DNA from 2 places in the Clostridium sp. AWRP genome. Region 2 is predicted to be linked to the other one. Evidence: predicted binding sites of a transcription regulator. Region 2 holds the regulator's gene; the other holds the start of a gene.
What was found. The regulator Rex, encoded in region 2, represses fermentation and respiration genes when NADH is low (regulators of the CRP and FNR family bind a similar motif). The targets are predictions, from matches to a motif close to ATTGTTAANNNNTTAACAAT.

Region 1: the regulator Rex is predicted to act here: its motif matches at 1,222-1,241, upstream of DMR38_RS13735 (glycerol dehydrogenase).

What each region holds. Positions count from the first base shown of each region.
Region 1 covers NZ_CP029758.2:2,999,940-3,007,513, reverse strand. The annotation lists gene DMR38_RS13745 (spore photoproduct lyase family protein) at 1-412, shown strand, start outside; gene DMR38_RS13740 (SDR family oxidoreductase) at 445-1,140, shown strand; gene DMR38_RS13735 (glycerol dehydrogenase) at 1,260-2,351, shown strand; gene DMR38_RS13730 (glycosyltransferase) at 2,402-3,469, opposite strand; gene DMR38_RS13725 (glycosyltransferase family 4 protein) at 3,473-4,633, opposite strand; gene DMR38_RS13720 (NDP-sugar synthase) at 4,654-5,715, opposite strand; gene DMR38_RS13715 (ABC transporter substrate-binding protein) at 6,417-7,415, shown strand; gene DMR38_RS13710 (ABC transporter permease subunit) at 7,378-7,574, shown strand, end outside.
Region 2 covers NZ_CP029758.2:3,961,160-3,968,733, reverse strand. The annotation lists gene abc-f (ribosomal protection-like ABC-F family protein) at 1-1,348, opposite strand, end outside; gene DMR38_RS18540 (redox-sensing transcriptional repressor Rex) at 1,772-2,404, shown strand; gene DMR38_RS18535 (bifunctional dihydroorotate dehydrogenase B NAD binding subunit/NADPH-dependent glutamate synthase) at 2,736-5,069, shown strand; gene DMR38_RS18530 (DNA glycosylase) at 5,213-6,121, shown strand; gene DMR38_RS18525 (4Fe-4S dicluster domain-containing protein) at 6,318-7,574, shown strand, end outside.

The DNA of each region.
Region 1 (7,574 bases), 960 kb from region 2:
TCTTTCACCGGAAGAAATTTGCAGGAAATATGAAATGAGTGCTCCAAGTTTTAAGCTCAGATTGAATAGTATTAAAAGTGCTGTAGATAGAGGATGGAAGGTGAGAGTTTGTTTTGATCCACTGTTATATGTACATAATTGGGAAAAGTATTATAAAGATTGTATAGAAGGTACATTCAGGGTTATTCCGGAAGAAAATATACAGGATGTGAGCATTGGTGTATTTAGAATTGGAAAGGATTATTTGAAGAACATGGAGAAAATGAATCCACAATCGCTATTACTGGCGTATCCATTTAAAAATGAAGATGGAACCTGCAGTTATTCAGAACAGCACCATAAGCTTTTGGTGAATTTTGTATATGATCTGGTTTGCAAATATGTTAAAAAATCTAAAGTGTTTGTACAATAAAAACAATACAAAATTATAGAGAAGGTGTAAGGATGAAAACGGCAATTGTAACGGGAGCTTCTTCAGGTATAGGATTTGAAATAGCTCAGAAACTGCTGAATATGGGTTATAAGGTTTATGGATTTGGTAGAGATTTTTGCAAGGTAGAATTTGATAGCCCCAATTTTATAAGAGAAATTTGTGATATAACAAATACAAATAAATTCTTCCAGAGAATAGATGAAATAAAGGCCAAAGATGAAATATTTTTACTTGTGAATAATAGTGGAGTAGGATATTTTGGCCCACATGAAGAATTAAATCCTAGAAAGATACATGAAATGATAACAGTGAATTTAGAAGTACCTATGGTACTCAGTAGTATACTGATGAGGCAGCTTAAGAAAAATAAAGGAATTATAATAAATATATCATCAGTTACGGCAAAGGAGATAAGTACTTATGGCTGTGCTTATTCTGCTACAAAAGCAGGGTTAACTCATTTCTCTGAAAGCCTTTTTAGTGAAGTGAGAAAAACAGGTGTAAAAATAATAACAATACATCCAGATATGACGAAATCAAATTTCTATAGAAATGCAAATTTCAGTGAAGATGATAGCAGCGAAGACTTTTATATAAATTGTAAATATATAGCAGATGTAGTGGAATGGGTACTTGAGGAACCTTCTAACTTGGTAGTAACAGAACTTACTTTAAAACCTCAGAAGCATAGAATAAAGAGAAAGTAGTAAAATATCCACAAATATAATATATTTGTGGATATTTTTAACTTTTATAACAGAAGGTTTAATGTTATAATACAGGTGTATTTTGTTAAAAAAATAACTAAGATTAGGAGTGGTTAAAGATGTCAAGAATTATTATTTCTACGGGAAAATATGTACAGGGAAACGGCGAACTTAAAAATATATCTAACTACGTTGAAAATCTTGGAAATAGTTTTTTTATCATAGCTAGTGAAAATGGAATTAAGAGAACAAGAGGTACAATAGAAGAAAGTTTTAAAGGAAAGGATTCTTCGTTAGCATTTGAAGCTTTTAATGGAGAATGTTCCAAGAATGAAATAGATAGATTGTGTAAAAAATTAAAAGAAAATAGAAATAATGTTGTAATTGGTATAGGAGGAGGAAAAATATTTGATACAGCAAAAGCTGTAGCATATTATGCCAAAATACCAGTTGTAATAGTTCCAACTATAGCAGCAACAGATGCTCCATGTAGTGCACTTTCTGTAATATATACAGATGAAGGGGTATTTAGTGAATATCTGGCGCTTCCTAAAAATCCAGATCTTGTACTGGTAGACTCATCTATAGTTGCAAAAGCACCTGTAAGACTTTTAGTTTCGGGTATGGGAGATGCATTAGCTACTTATTTTGAAGCAAGGGCTTGTGTCAAATCAGGGGCTGTTACTATGTCAGGCGGAAAGGCTACAAAAGCTGCTTTTGCACTTTCAAAGTTATGCTATGATACGCTTTTAGAAGATGGTCTCAAAGCTAAAATGGCGGTTATAAATAAAGTCCCAACTAAAGCTGTGGAAAATATAATTGAGGCAAATACCTATTTAAGTGGAGTTGGATTTGAAAGCAGTGGACTTGCAGCTGCCCATGCTATTCATAATGGATTTACAGTACTTAAGGAATGTCATGGATTATATCATGGAGAAAAAGTTGCTTTTGGAGCTTTAGTTCAATTGATGCTTGAAAACAGTCCTATGGAAGAAATAGAAGAGGTTATAGATTTTTGCTTGCAGGTTGGTCTTCCAATTACATTAAATGATTTGGGTATTAAGAAAGTAAATAATGAAGACATAATGAAAGTAGCTGAAATTTCCTGTGCTGAAAATGACACTATGCATAATATGCCATTTGAAGTTACAAAGGAGGACGTATATTCTGCTATACTTGCTGCAGATGAATTAGGAAAGCAATATAAATAAGGAATATAAGTAAAAAATCAACTTATACGCAATATAAGTTGATTTTTTACTTAGAAGTCTATATATTTTGAGAGAAGGAGCTCTGTTAGTATTTTTGCTATGATACTTTCAGCTCCTTGATTTGAATTTACTTCATTTTCCATTATTCCATCCATGCCTCCTCTTGTAAAACTATCTACAAGTGATTTTTTGGCGGAATTTTTACCTAAAAACCATTCATAACATAATTTTGCTTTATCCAAGTATTTTGCGTCTTTAAGTAATTTGTAAGCTTCCATATACATGAGGGCTGTTCCGCAGGCTTCTAAAGGCTGTTCATCAAATTCAGACGGGTGAGAATCTCCCTTTTTAAACCAGGTATTGTTTCCTATAGGTTTGAAATAACCTTTTCTAAAACAATGTTGTTCTAAAAAATTTAAAGCCTCTAGAGCAATATTTAAATATTCCTTACTATTTAATGTATTGCTGCTTTTTAAAAGGCACCAGGGAAATATGCCATTAGCATAAGTGAGATTATTTTCAAACCACTTCCAGGAATCACTACTGTAACATTTAAAATTTTCTACAAGAGAATCTGAAAGCATAGTTATATCTTCTTTTACAGTATGCTTTGAAATTTTAAATGTAGAACTGGTTTCTAAAAGTTCGCTGTAAATAAAGTTTAGTCCCAAAAGGCAGTAAGCTTTACTGTGAATGTAAGACAATGATTTTACATTGGGTAAGGCTTTTGATATCATATTTTCAGCTGCATGTTTTATAGAGGATGGAATAGTTTTTGATTGGAACATATATCCTAGTGACCACAGGCATCTTCCAAAACAATCTTCAGAGCCTTCCTCTTCAATGAAATTTCTATTGTAATCCATAAAATTTTTAAAGGTTCCCCTTTTATTTTGAGCATAGAGTAAAAATGAAGTGTATGTAAAGATTAATTTTATATACTTTTCACTTTTGAATTTTTCATACAGCATTACAGCTGTAATGAGAGCTCTTGCATTATCATCTGTAGTGTATCCTGAGTTCGGATCTGGAACTGAAAATACACTGTGCTGTATCATTCCGGTATCATCAGTCATGATAAAAAGGGGCGTACAATCTTTTTCTTCAAAGGTAATCATATATTACACCACCTGAGTTGCAATTTCACTGCTTTTTATAACAGAAGCAAATAGATTTTCATATTGTGCTGCAACAGAAGGCCATCTCATTTTTATGCCTAACTTCATGGTCGAATTTTCCATATTACGCCGTTTAATAGGGTTATCTAATAAGAAATTTACAGCCTTTGCCAGTGAATCTGCATCTTTAAACTTTGCGAGAATTCCTCTATTTTTGCTTAGCATTTCTTGTGCATACCTATAAGGAGTAGAAACAATAACTCTACCATAGCCTGCTGCATAGGCCAAAGTACCACTTACAGCCTGTTCTTTACCTAAATAGGGAGTCATGTATATATCAGATAAAGTTAGGTATTGCACTATTTCTTTTTTTGTAAGATATTTGTTTACGAATTGTACATTGTTCTTAATATCAAATTGTGATACTAAATTCTTAAGTCTATTTCTATAACTTTCACCTTGTTCCTTTTTTACACAAGGATGAGTTTGACCTAACACAAGATAAAGAACTTCAGGATGTTTCTTTGCTACTTTTGAAATAGATTCTATAGCATATTCAATGCCCTTTCCAGGACTTAGAAGTCCAAAAGTACTTACTATGCTTCTATCTTTGTATCCTAGTTTTTCTTTTAAACAATTTCTATCTTCTACAACAATATCCGGGACTCCATGAGGAATAAGTATGATTTTGTTTTCAGGAATATTATATGTGTTCATCAAAATTTTTATAGAACTTTTTCCCATAGTAATGACTTTCTGGCTCTTATTACCTAGAGTTTTGAGTATAAATTTTTGTTTCTCAGAAGGCATTGAAAGTATGGTATGAAACGTAGTTATAAATGGAATATTTAAATTATTTACAAAATCTAATATATATTCTCCGCAGTCCCCGCCATATATTCCATATTCATGTTCTAATGCAACTAAATTAGTATCGGAATTATTTAGCATATTAGCAAGATGAATATAGGATTTTTTGTCAAATTGATTTAATGTGAAGGATACTTCCTTTGGATATTTATAATTTTCATCATTGACAGCAGCTATTTTATAGGAATTAGAAGAAAATTTATTTCCCAAATTTTTCACAAGATCGGCAGTAAAAGTAGCTATTCCACAGGCACGTGGCGGATAGGTACTCAAAAATACTATATTTTTTTTCAATGATATCACCTCTTAAGTTTTTATATTGCAAGTAAATTATTATTATAATTGTTTGAAACATAGGCTGAATTAGTTATGTTGCAATATTTTTCTATAGTGCAATCTGAAGCTACCACAGAATTTGTCAGATTAACATTTTCATGTACATTTATTCTATCCCACAGTACACTCTTGCTTACATTGCAGGAAACACCAATATGGCAATTATTACCTAAAACTACATAAGGACCTATCTGAGAGTTTGCTTCAATGATACAGTCCTCACCTATAAATACAGGTCCTATTATTTTAACACTGGGATGAATTTTGACACTTTTATTTTTAAAAATTATATTACTCTTATTTGTAAGATTTTTTGTTTTCATAAGTTTATTGCAGTTGCTGTACAATATATCTACATGTGCTTTTATATATTTTTTTATTGTGCCTATATCTATCCAGTAGTCGGTGTATTTGTAGGCAGCCATTTTATAGCTTTTATTCAAAATCAGGGGATAAGTGTCTTTTTCTATAGATACAATCTCCTTTTCAGGTATTTCTTTTAGTACTTCTGGCTCAAATATATATACTCCTGCATTTATCCATTTTGAGTTGGTTTCTCCTTCTTTAGGTTTTTCTTTAAAAGCTTTTATATAGTTGTCTTCATCAAATTCTATAACGCCATACTGAGATGGATCTTTTACTTCAGTCATAGCTATGGAAACAGAAGCTTTCTTTTCTCTATGAAATTTTATGAAATCAGAGTAGCATAAATTATGTACTATGTCTGAATTCATGATTATAAAAGTGTCATCAAAGAAACTTTCGGCATTTTTTATGGCACCTCCTGTACCTAAAGGCAAGTCTTCGGAGATATAATGTATTTTTAATCCATATTTTTTACCATCACCTAAATAATTTTCAATATAATCAGATTTATAACAGGTGCTTATGACAATTTCACTAACACCAGATTCTTTTAACTTTAGTATAGTTCTTTCTATAAGCGGTTTACCCATAATTGGAACCATGGGTTTTGGAAGTTTGTCTGTCAAAGGCCTTAGTCTAGTGCCCTTGCCTCCAGCTAAAAGTAATGCTTTCATATTGATTCCTCCTTATGCTGAATAAATTTTTAAAATTTAATAAACATCTTAATATATAATTACAAAGATGTTTAGGCATTTTCAAAGAAATAACCAGTTAGTATGCTAACCTATTTTTTATCATACTTTATCAACAGAACCCTCAGATAGGATTCACTATATGCGGAATCTGCTTTCTAGTCTTATAAACAAAGTTCTTGGCATCAGATGAAGTTTTAAACTCCATCTGATGTTTAGAAATTGTTATCCAGGGACGTAGCCACTCTAATGTTCACACTTCTTCAAGTGTGAACATTAGAGTGGGTAGTCATGGGATAAAAAATATTCGTCACATTTTTGACTCGTTATTTTCTTTCAAATGCTTTTATTAATAAATATTTTTCAGTTATTAACAATTATCTTTTTAAAGGTAATGCTTTTAGATAACTATTGCCGATCTTAAACTTAAAGTAAGAGATCAGGTTAAGATATGAATTTATAACTGTGAAATTTAAGATATTTTTAAACCACCAAATTGATAGTAATTTATGGTATATATTGTTAATAATTTTATTTTAATCCAAAAAGACTATTATGTCAACCATATTTTTAAAAATTCTAAATATAAAATTAATTAAAGCCTGAAGATAATGTTATAATAAAATAGATAATAAATAGAATTATGTCTATGTTTTAAGTTAATTAGCTATAGGAGGAATTTTATGAAAAAAAAGATAGGTACATTTATAATGTCATTTATGATTATAATTTCAACCCTATTTGCAGCAGGTTGTTCTAATGATTCAACTGCAACTTCAGCTTCAGCTAAAAAAGATAAAATTAAAATAGCTGCTTTAAAGGGACCTACTGGAATGGGTATGGCAAAACTTATGGAAAACAAAAATGATTATGATATCACTGTTTATAATTCTGCTGATCAAATAGTGTCTAAAATTGTAAACGGAGAATTGGACGGTGCAGCAGTTCCATCTAATCTTGCACCAATTCTATACAATAAAACCAAAGGTCAAGTTGAGTTAGTTGGAATAAATACATTAGGTGTTTTATACATTGTGGAAAATGGAAATACAGTAAACAGTATAGCTGACTTAAAGGGAAAGACCATTTACTCAAGTGGTAAGGGCTCTACTCCTGAGTATGTGCTAAATTACATATTAAAGAAAAATGGATTGGAACCAGGAAAAGATGTGACTATTGATTATAAAATGGATCACAGTGATTTAGCTGAAGCAATAGCATCTAAAAAAGTGAATCTGGCTGTTTTACCAGAACCTTTTGTAACTACAACTAAAATGAAGGATAGTAATTTAAGAATACCTATAGATTTGACAAAAGAATGGGACAAGGCTTCCCAAGGACAAAGCAAGCTTGTAATGGGAACTTTAGTTTTTAGAAAATCATTTATAGATAAGAGAGGAAAAGATTTAGATACTTTCTTGAGCAAATATAAAGAATCAGTAGATTTTGTAAATAAAAATAAACAAGAATCAGGAAAACTTATAGCAAAGGAAAGTATAATTCCAAAGGCTAAAGTAGCAGAAATGGCTATTCCAAAGAGTAATATAGTATTTATAAGTGCTAAAGATGGAAAACAAGCTCTGGAAAAATTTTATGAAGTTTTGAATGAGAATAATCCAAAATCCATTGGAGGAAAAATGCCGGATGAAAATTTCTATTACAGTGGAAACAAAAATAATTAAAAAACTATCTATACTGATATTTTGGATGCTGATTTGGGAGCTTTGCTCCCTTTTTATGAATAATTCTCTTCTTTTACCGTCACCCTTTGAAGTATTAAAAACTCTAATAATTCTAATGGGGAAAAATTATTTTTGGGAAAGCGTTTTTAATAGTATATT
Region 2 (7,574 bases):
AAGAAGATATTTTTTTAAACACATCATCTCCTGTAAATAAAAAGCTGGCTAGAGCATTTCTTATTTCTGTAGTGGTAAGTTTTGGAAAACTGTCCCATACTTCGTCTATAATTGTTTTTTCAATATTTAAGTCAGATTGTTCTTGGTCGTAGTAGCCTACCAGTACATTTTTGCCTAATTTGCAAAGACCATCATCCTGTTTTAATTTGCCTAAAATTATTTTAAAAAATGTAGTTTTGCCTCTACCATTTTCACCAATTAAAGCTGTTTTTTCTCCTTTTTTTATATCAAAATTTAAGTTTTTAAACAATAGCTTTTTATCAAAACTTTTACTTAAATTCTCTACGTGGAGTACGTCATTTCCACTGTTTATCTGAGTTTTAAATGTTATGCCTTTAATTTTTTCATCTTTGTCAGGAGCAGCTAGTCTGTCAATTTTGTCTAACTTCTTTTGTCTGCTTTCTGCTGCCTTTATGCTTTTTTCCCTGTTAAAAGATCTATATTTTTCAATGATTTCTTCTTGCTTTTTTATTTCTATTTGCTGTATATTATAAGCTTTTAACTGGACTTCATAATTTTTTTGCTTTAACTCCAAAGAAGTAGTATAATTTCCGTTATAAAAATTTATATGACCGTTTATGAGTTCCATAGTTGACTGGGTTATAGCATCTAAAAAGTATCTATCATGAGATATTATTATGATAGTACCTTTATAGGATTTTAAATATTCTTCTAACCATTCTATAGCATCTAGATCCAGGTGGTTAGTAGGTTCATCTAAAAGAATGATATCAGGTTTAGATAAAAGCAGTTTACAAAGTGCCACCCTTGTTTTTTTCCCACCACTTAGCACAGTTATAGGATCGAGAAATTCATTTTCTTGAAAACCTAATCCACTTAAAACTCTGTTTATTTCAGCTTTGTAGGTGTATCCACCTCTGTTTGTATAAAGCTCTGAACAGGTGGTATATTTATCTATCAATTTATTTCTATATTCTTCATTTTTGGCATCGTAAGGTTCGTTCATCAAGGTTTCTAATTTATTCAATTTATTTTCTAAATTAATTAGATCCTGAAACACAGTAAGCATCTCGTCATATATAGTATTTGAAGAATCCAATGACAGATGTTGAGTTAGATATCCTACTGTTTTAGCCTTATCTATAAATAAATTTCCACTATCATAATTTATTTTACCTGTTAAAATGTTAAATAAGGTGGATTTGCCAGCTCCATTTGGACCGATTAATCCCACTTTTTCTCCATCATTTATGTTGAAAGTTATATTTTCAAGTATAATTTCTACTCCATAACTTTTATGAATATTATTGCAACTTAAAACAACCATTAGTAACACCTTCCTTAATCATTAACATTTTACTATGTATAGTAACTTTTTTGTAGTCCTATGTTATAATTATAATTAGAAAATTATAATATGGACTAATTGATGTTTTAAATTTATTTTTAAAAGAAATTATAATTAGTTAACTTTCAAGTACATTTGTAAGGATTGGTAATGTAGGCAAATTAACAATGGTTGTTAATGCTCATTATTTATAAATGTTAAAAGGTAACTAAAAAAGGTGAGTACTATGTTGTATAAAACATGTAAATAATTAATATAATTTACATATAAATGTATTGATTTATGTCTGTATGAATAGGATAATTAAATATATATCAAAGTAATTTATTTAGATACAATAATGGTATTCTAAAAATCAAAAAGTATTTAAGAGAAATCAAAGAATATAGAAGAAGGTGTAGTATGGATAAAAAAAAGAATATATCAATGGCTGTTATAAAGAGATTGCCAAAATACCATAGGTATTTAATGGATTTAATGAAAAATGACGTAGATAGAATATCCTCTAAGGAATTAAGTGAAAAAATAGGGTTCACAGCTTCACAAATAAGGCAGGACTTAAACTGTTTTGGAGACTTTGGACAGCAGGGATATGGGTATAACGTAGGTGAACTATACGGTCAAATATGCAATATACTTGGTCTTACGAAAACTTATAGGACTGTTATAATAGGTGCAGGTAATATAGGGCAGGCTATAGCTAACTATACTAGATTTGAAAAAATAGGTTTTCGGTTAGAAGCTATTTTTGATATAAATCCTAAACTTATAGGTATTAGAATTAGGGATATCGAGATAAGGGATATAGATTATTTAGATGATTACTTAAAAGAAAATAGTATAGATATAGGAGTTATATGTGTACCTAACAATAATGCCCAAAAGGTTTGTGATATTTTAGTCAAAAACAAAGTTAAAGGTATTTGGAATTTTGCTCCTGTAGATTTGGTTACGCCAGAAGACATAAAGATTGAAAATGTTCATTTAAGTGATAGTTTATTAACATTGACATGTCTTTTAAATGATATAGATTAAAAACTTAAATGAATTCTTTAAGTTAAAAAATTCATTTGTTAGAAAATAAATTTAAATTATAAATATTTATAAAAAATGAGCAATATTATGAATATAGTTTATATTTTTAGCATATTGTAATTGTTTTCTTGTGCAATTTTCATAATTATATGATATAATTATATAGGTTTATATTAGGTCAAATATGAGTTGAGAAAGGGGCAAAAAGCCGTTTAATCAGATGTATCTTATTGGGGGGTATTTACTGATGCTGTAGGGTGAATTTCATCCGAATTTACGCCCTCGGAGTGGAAGACCGAACGAAAGTAGCTAATTAGCAAAATCGAACACTATGAAAAGGGAAATAGGCATAGATCTTATGATTTATGTACTAAAAAAATGGCATAAAAGTATGTACAAGATTGTTAACAAAAAAAATTTATCACCAAACATATTCTTAATGGATATTGAGGCACCAAGAGTTGCAAAATCCTGTTTACCGGGACAATTTATTATAATCAAAATGGATGATAAAGGTGAAAGAATACCTCTTACTATCTGTGATTATGATGCAAAAAAAGGAACAGTTACTATAGTATTTCAGACATTAGGGGCTTCAACTAAAAAAATGGCTAAATATGAAGTGGGAGAGTATTTTGAAGATTTTGTTGGACCACTTGGACATTGCTCAGAACTTGTAGAGATGGATCTTAAAGAACTTAAGAAGAAAAATATAATGTTTGTAGCAGGTGGTGTAGGTACTGCACCAGTTTATCCACAAGTAAAGTGGCTTCATGAACATGGAGTAAAGGCAGATGTTATAGTTGGATGTAAATCAAAAGATTATCTGCTATTTGAAGACGAATTGAAACCAATTTGCGATAATTTATATATAGCAACTGATGATGGAAGCTATGGATATAAAGGTTTTGTTACAGATCTTTTAAAAGAACTTATTGACAAGAAAGAGAAAGAATACGATTGTGTAGTTGCCATAGGACCTATGATAATGATGAAGTTTATAACTCAAGTTACAAAACAATATGGAATTAAAACAATAGTAAGTTTAAATACTATAATGGTAGATGGAACTGGAATGTGCGGAGCTTGTAGAGTTACTGTAGGCGGAGAATTAAAATTTGCCTGTGTAGATGGTCCTGAATTTGATGGTCATCTTGTAAATTTTGATGAAGCTATGAGAAGACAAGCTATGTATAAGACTGAAGAAGGAAAGAAACTTCTGAAAGCAGAAGAAGGGGACACTGGAAGCAGAGAAGGCAAAAAGTGTAGGGCAGAAGAAAAATTTGAAAGAATGAAAAGAGTACCTATAAAGGAACAGGATCCTAAAGTTAGGGCTACTAATTTTGATGAAGTTTGCCTAGGGTACACTGAAGAAGAGGCTGTAAAAGAAGCTTCAAGATGCTTGAATTGTAAAAAGCCTATGTGCGTTACTGATTGTCCTGTTACAATAGCTATACCTAAGTTTGTTGAACAGGTAAAAAATAGAAATTTTGAAGAAGCTGCTAAAATAATATCAGAATCAAGTGCACTTCCTGCTGTATGTGGAAGAGTATGCCCTCAGGAAACTCAGTGTGAAGGAAAATGTGTACTTGGCAAAAAAGGTGATGCGGTTGCTATAGGTAAGCTAGAAAGATTTGTAGCAGATTGGTCAAGGAAGAATAATATCGATCTATCTAAGACTTTACCTAAAAACGGCAAAAAAGTAGCTGTTATAGGGAGTGGTCCTTCAGGACTTACTTGTGCAGGAGATTTAGCAAAGCTTGGATATGACGTTACTATATTTGAAGCACTTCATGAAGCAGGAGGAGTACTTGTATATGGTATTCCAGAATTCAGACTTCCAAAGGATACTGTAGTAAAACATGAAGTTGAAAATGTAAAGAAATTAGGAGTAAAAATAGAGACAGATGTAATAATAGGAAGAACTGTTACTATAGATGAACTTGTAGAAAAAGAGAAATTTGATGCTGTATTTATAGGTTCAGGAGCAGGACTACCAAGGTTTATGGGAATACCTGGAGAAAACTTAAATGGAGTATTCTCTGCAAATGAATTCTTGACAAGAAGTAATTTAATGAAAGCATATAGAGATGATTATGCAACTCCTATAAAAGCAGGCAAAAAAGTAGCTGTAGTAGGAGGCGGAAACGTAGCTATGGATTCTGCAAGGACAGCTCTAAGACTTGGAGCAGAAGTATACATAGTATACAGAAGATCTGAAGCAGAACTTCCAGCAAGAGCAGAGGAAGTACACCATGCAAAAGAAGAAGGAATTAAATTCAATCTTTTAACTAATCCTGTAGAAATATTAGGAGATGAAAAAGGTTGGGTTAATGGAATACGCTGCATTAAGATGGAACTTGGAGAACCAGATGCATCTGGGAGAAGAAAACCAGTTGCAATAAAGGGATCAGAATTTGATTTAGATGTAGATACTGTAATTATGGCCCTTGGTACTTCACCAAATCCACTTATATCAACTACAACAAAGGGACTTGAAATGAATAAGCGTAAATGCTTAATAGCAGAAGAAGAGACTGGGCTCACTACAAGAGAAGGAATATATGCAGGTGGAGATGCCGTAACAGGTGCTGCTACTGTAATACTTGCAATGGGTGCAGGTAAAAAAGCTGCTAAGGCTATAGATGAATATCTGAAAAAATAATTATATATTGAATAAAGAAGCTGTATCAGATTTTTGGTACAGCTTCTTTAATATTCGTTGAAAATTATCTTAATAAAATGGTATACTATCAGAAATAAGTATACGATTTTGGTAAAAATTTTACGGAGAAAAGGAAGTATAATATGGATTTCAATTATGTAGAGGATTTTGAAAATGGGATTATAATAAAAAATGTTCGAAATTTTGAATTAGCTCATATATTCGAATGTGGGCAGTGTTTTAGATGGCATAGAGAAGAAAATGGCAACTATATAGGCGTAAGTTTTGGAAAAGTAATAGAGGTAGAAAAAAAGGGAGAGGATGTGATTTTATATAATACATCGCAGCAGGATTTCAAGGAAATTTGGGCAGATTATTTTGATTTGTATAGGGACTACAATGAAATAAAAAATATACTTAATAAAGATCCTGTTTTAAAGAAAGCTATAGAATTTGGAGAAGGGATTAGATTATTAAAGCAGGATCCTTTTGAATTGATAGTTTCTTTTATAATATCTGCTAATAATAGAATCCCGATGATACAGAGGGCTATAAAAAATATAAGTAAAAAATGGGGAGAGCCTTTAGAATATAAAAACAAGATTTATTATAGTTTCCCTAAAATAGATAAATTAAAGGAAGCTACTTTAGAAGAACTTGCTTCTTGCGGAACTGGCTTTAGAAATAAATATATTAAAGACACTGTATCGAAGATTTATTATAATGGAACTAAAACTAAAGAAAATTACGATGAAAAATATGATATTGATTGGATTAAAGATCAAGAGGATGAGGTATGCCATAAAGAGTTGCAAAAATTTATGGGCATAGGTCCTAAGGTATCAGATTGTATTATGCTTTTCTCTATGCAGAAATACTCTGCATTTCCCGTAGATGTATGGGTTAAGAGGGCTATGAATTATTTTTATCTGGCACCAGATGTATCACTAAAAAAGATAAGGGATTTTGGAATAAGCAAGTTTGGTAAGTTGTCAGGATTTGCTCAGCAGTATCTATTTTATTATGCTAGAGAAAATAATATAAAGTTATAGAACATATATTATTTATCTGTATCATTTTTAAATGTAATCTGTTTAAGTTCATTTGCTAAAATTATATTAAAAAAGCATTGATACATAAAACAAAATTGTATAATAAAAATGTATTACATCTACTGTTACATTTTATATTTAAAGCTGTTATAATAAAATAAACAGTTTATAAAGTGTAGCAGGAGGAAAACATAAGATGAAAGATTTTGAAACACCCTTAAAAAAACTAAAGTATTTGGTGCTAAAGGAGGTTTCTTCTTTAACAAGAGAAAACAAATTAAGTGAAAGAGAGTTGAAAAAAATACCCTATAAAATAATTTCTGGTGACAAGGAAGAATATAGATGTTGTGTGTATAAGGAAAGGGCGGTTGTATATGAAAGGGCTCTTTTGGCTTCAGGATTTGTTCCAACATATAATACTACATTGGATCTAAAGAAAATTGTAGATAGAGAACACATAATGTATGTGCTTTCAGCTGCCTGTGATAAATGTCCTATATATAAATATCGTGTGACAGAGGCTTGCAGGGGATGTATTCAGCATAAATGTATGGAAGTATGTCCGGCAAAAGCAATATCTAAGGTAGATGGAAGGGCTCATATAAATCAAGATATTTGCAAAGAGTGCGGCATGTGCAAAAAAGTATGTCCTTACAACGCCATTGCAGAAGTAATGAGGCCTTGTAAAAAGTCTTGCCCAACTGGAGCTTTGGAAATAAACTCAAAAAATAGGATGGCAATGATAGAAAAAGAAAAATGCATTAATTGTGGTGCATGCATGGCAGCATGTCCATTTGGAGCTATATCAGATAGAAGCTATATTTCTGAGGTAACTAAGGCACTTATGGGTGAGAATAATGTGTATGCAGTAGCAGCACCTGCTATAATAGGACAGTTTGGATGCAAAGTTACAGTAGGTAAGTTAAAAGATGCATTTAAAAAAGTAGGATTTGAAAATATGATGGAAGCAGCTTGTGGGGCTGATGCAGTAACTGTAAATGAAAGCAATGAATTTGTAGAGAGAATGAAAAATGGCGATAAGTATATGACAAATTCATGCTGTCCTGGATTCATGGGTTATATTGAAAAAGAATTCCCAGGTGAAGTAGCAAAAATATCAAGTACGGTTTCACCAATGATTGCAGCAGCAAGGGCAATTAAAAATCAGGATAAAAATGCTGTAGTAGTTTTTGTAGGACCTTGCACTGCAAAAAAGTCAGAGATAACTATAGAATCAATAAAAGAGGCAGTAGACTATGCTATGACTTTTGAAGAAATAGCAGCTTTGTTTGGTGCTTTTGATGTTGATCCAGAAAATTGTGAAGATGTGCCAATAGACGATGCATCTGTGTATGGAAGAGGATTTGCACAAGGTGGAGGCCTTACAGCAGCTATAGAAAATTATATAGGAGAAGAGAAAATAGATATTAAATTTGAGCCTGTAAAGGTAAGT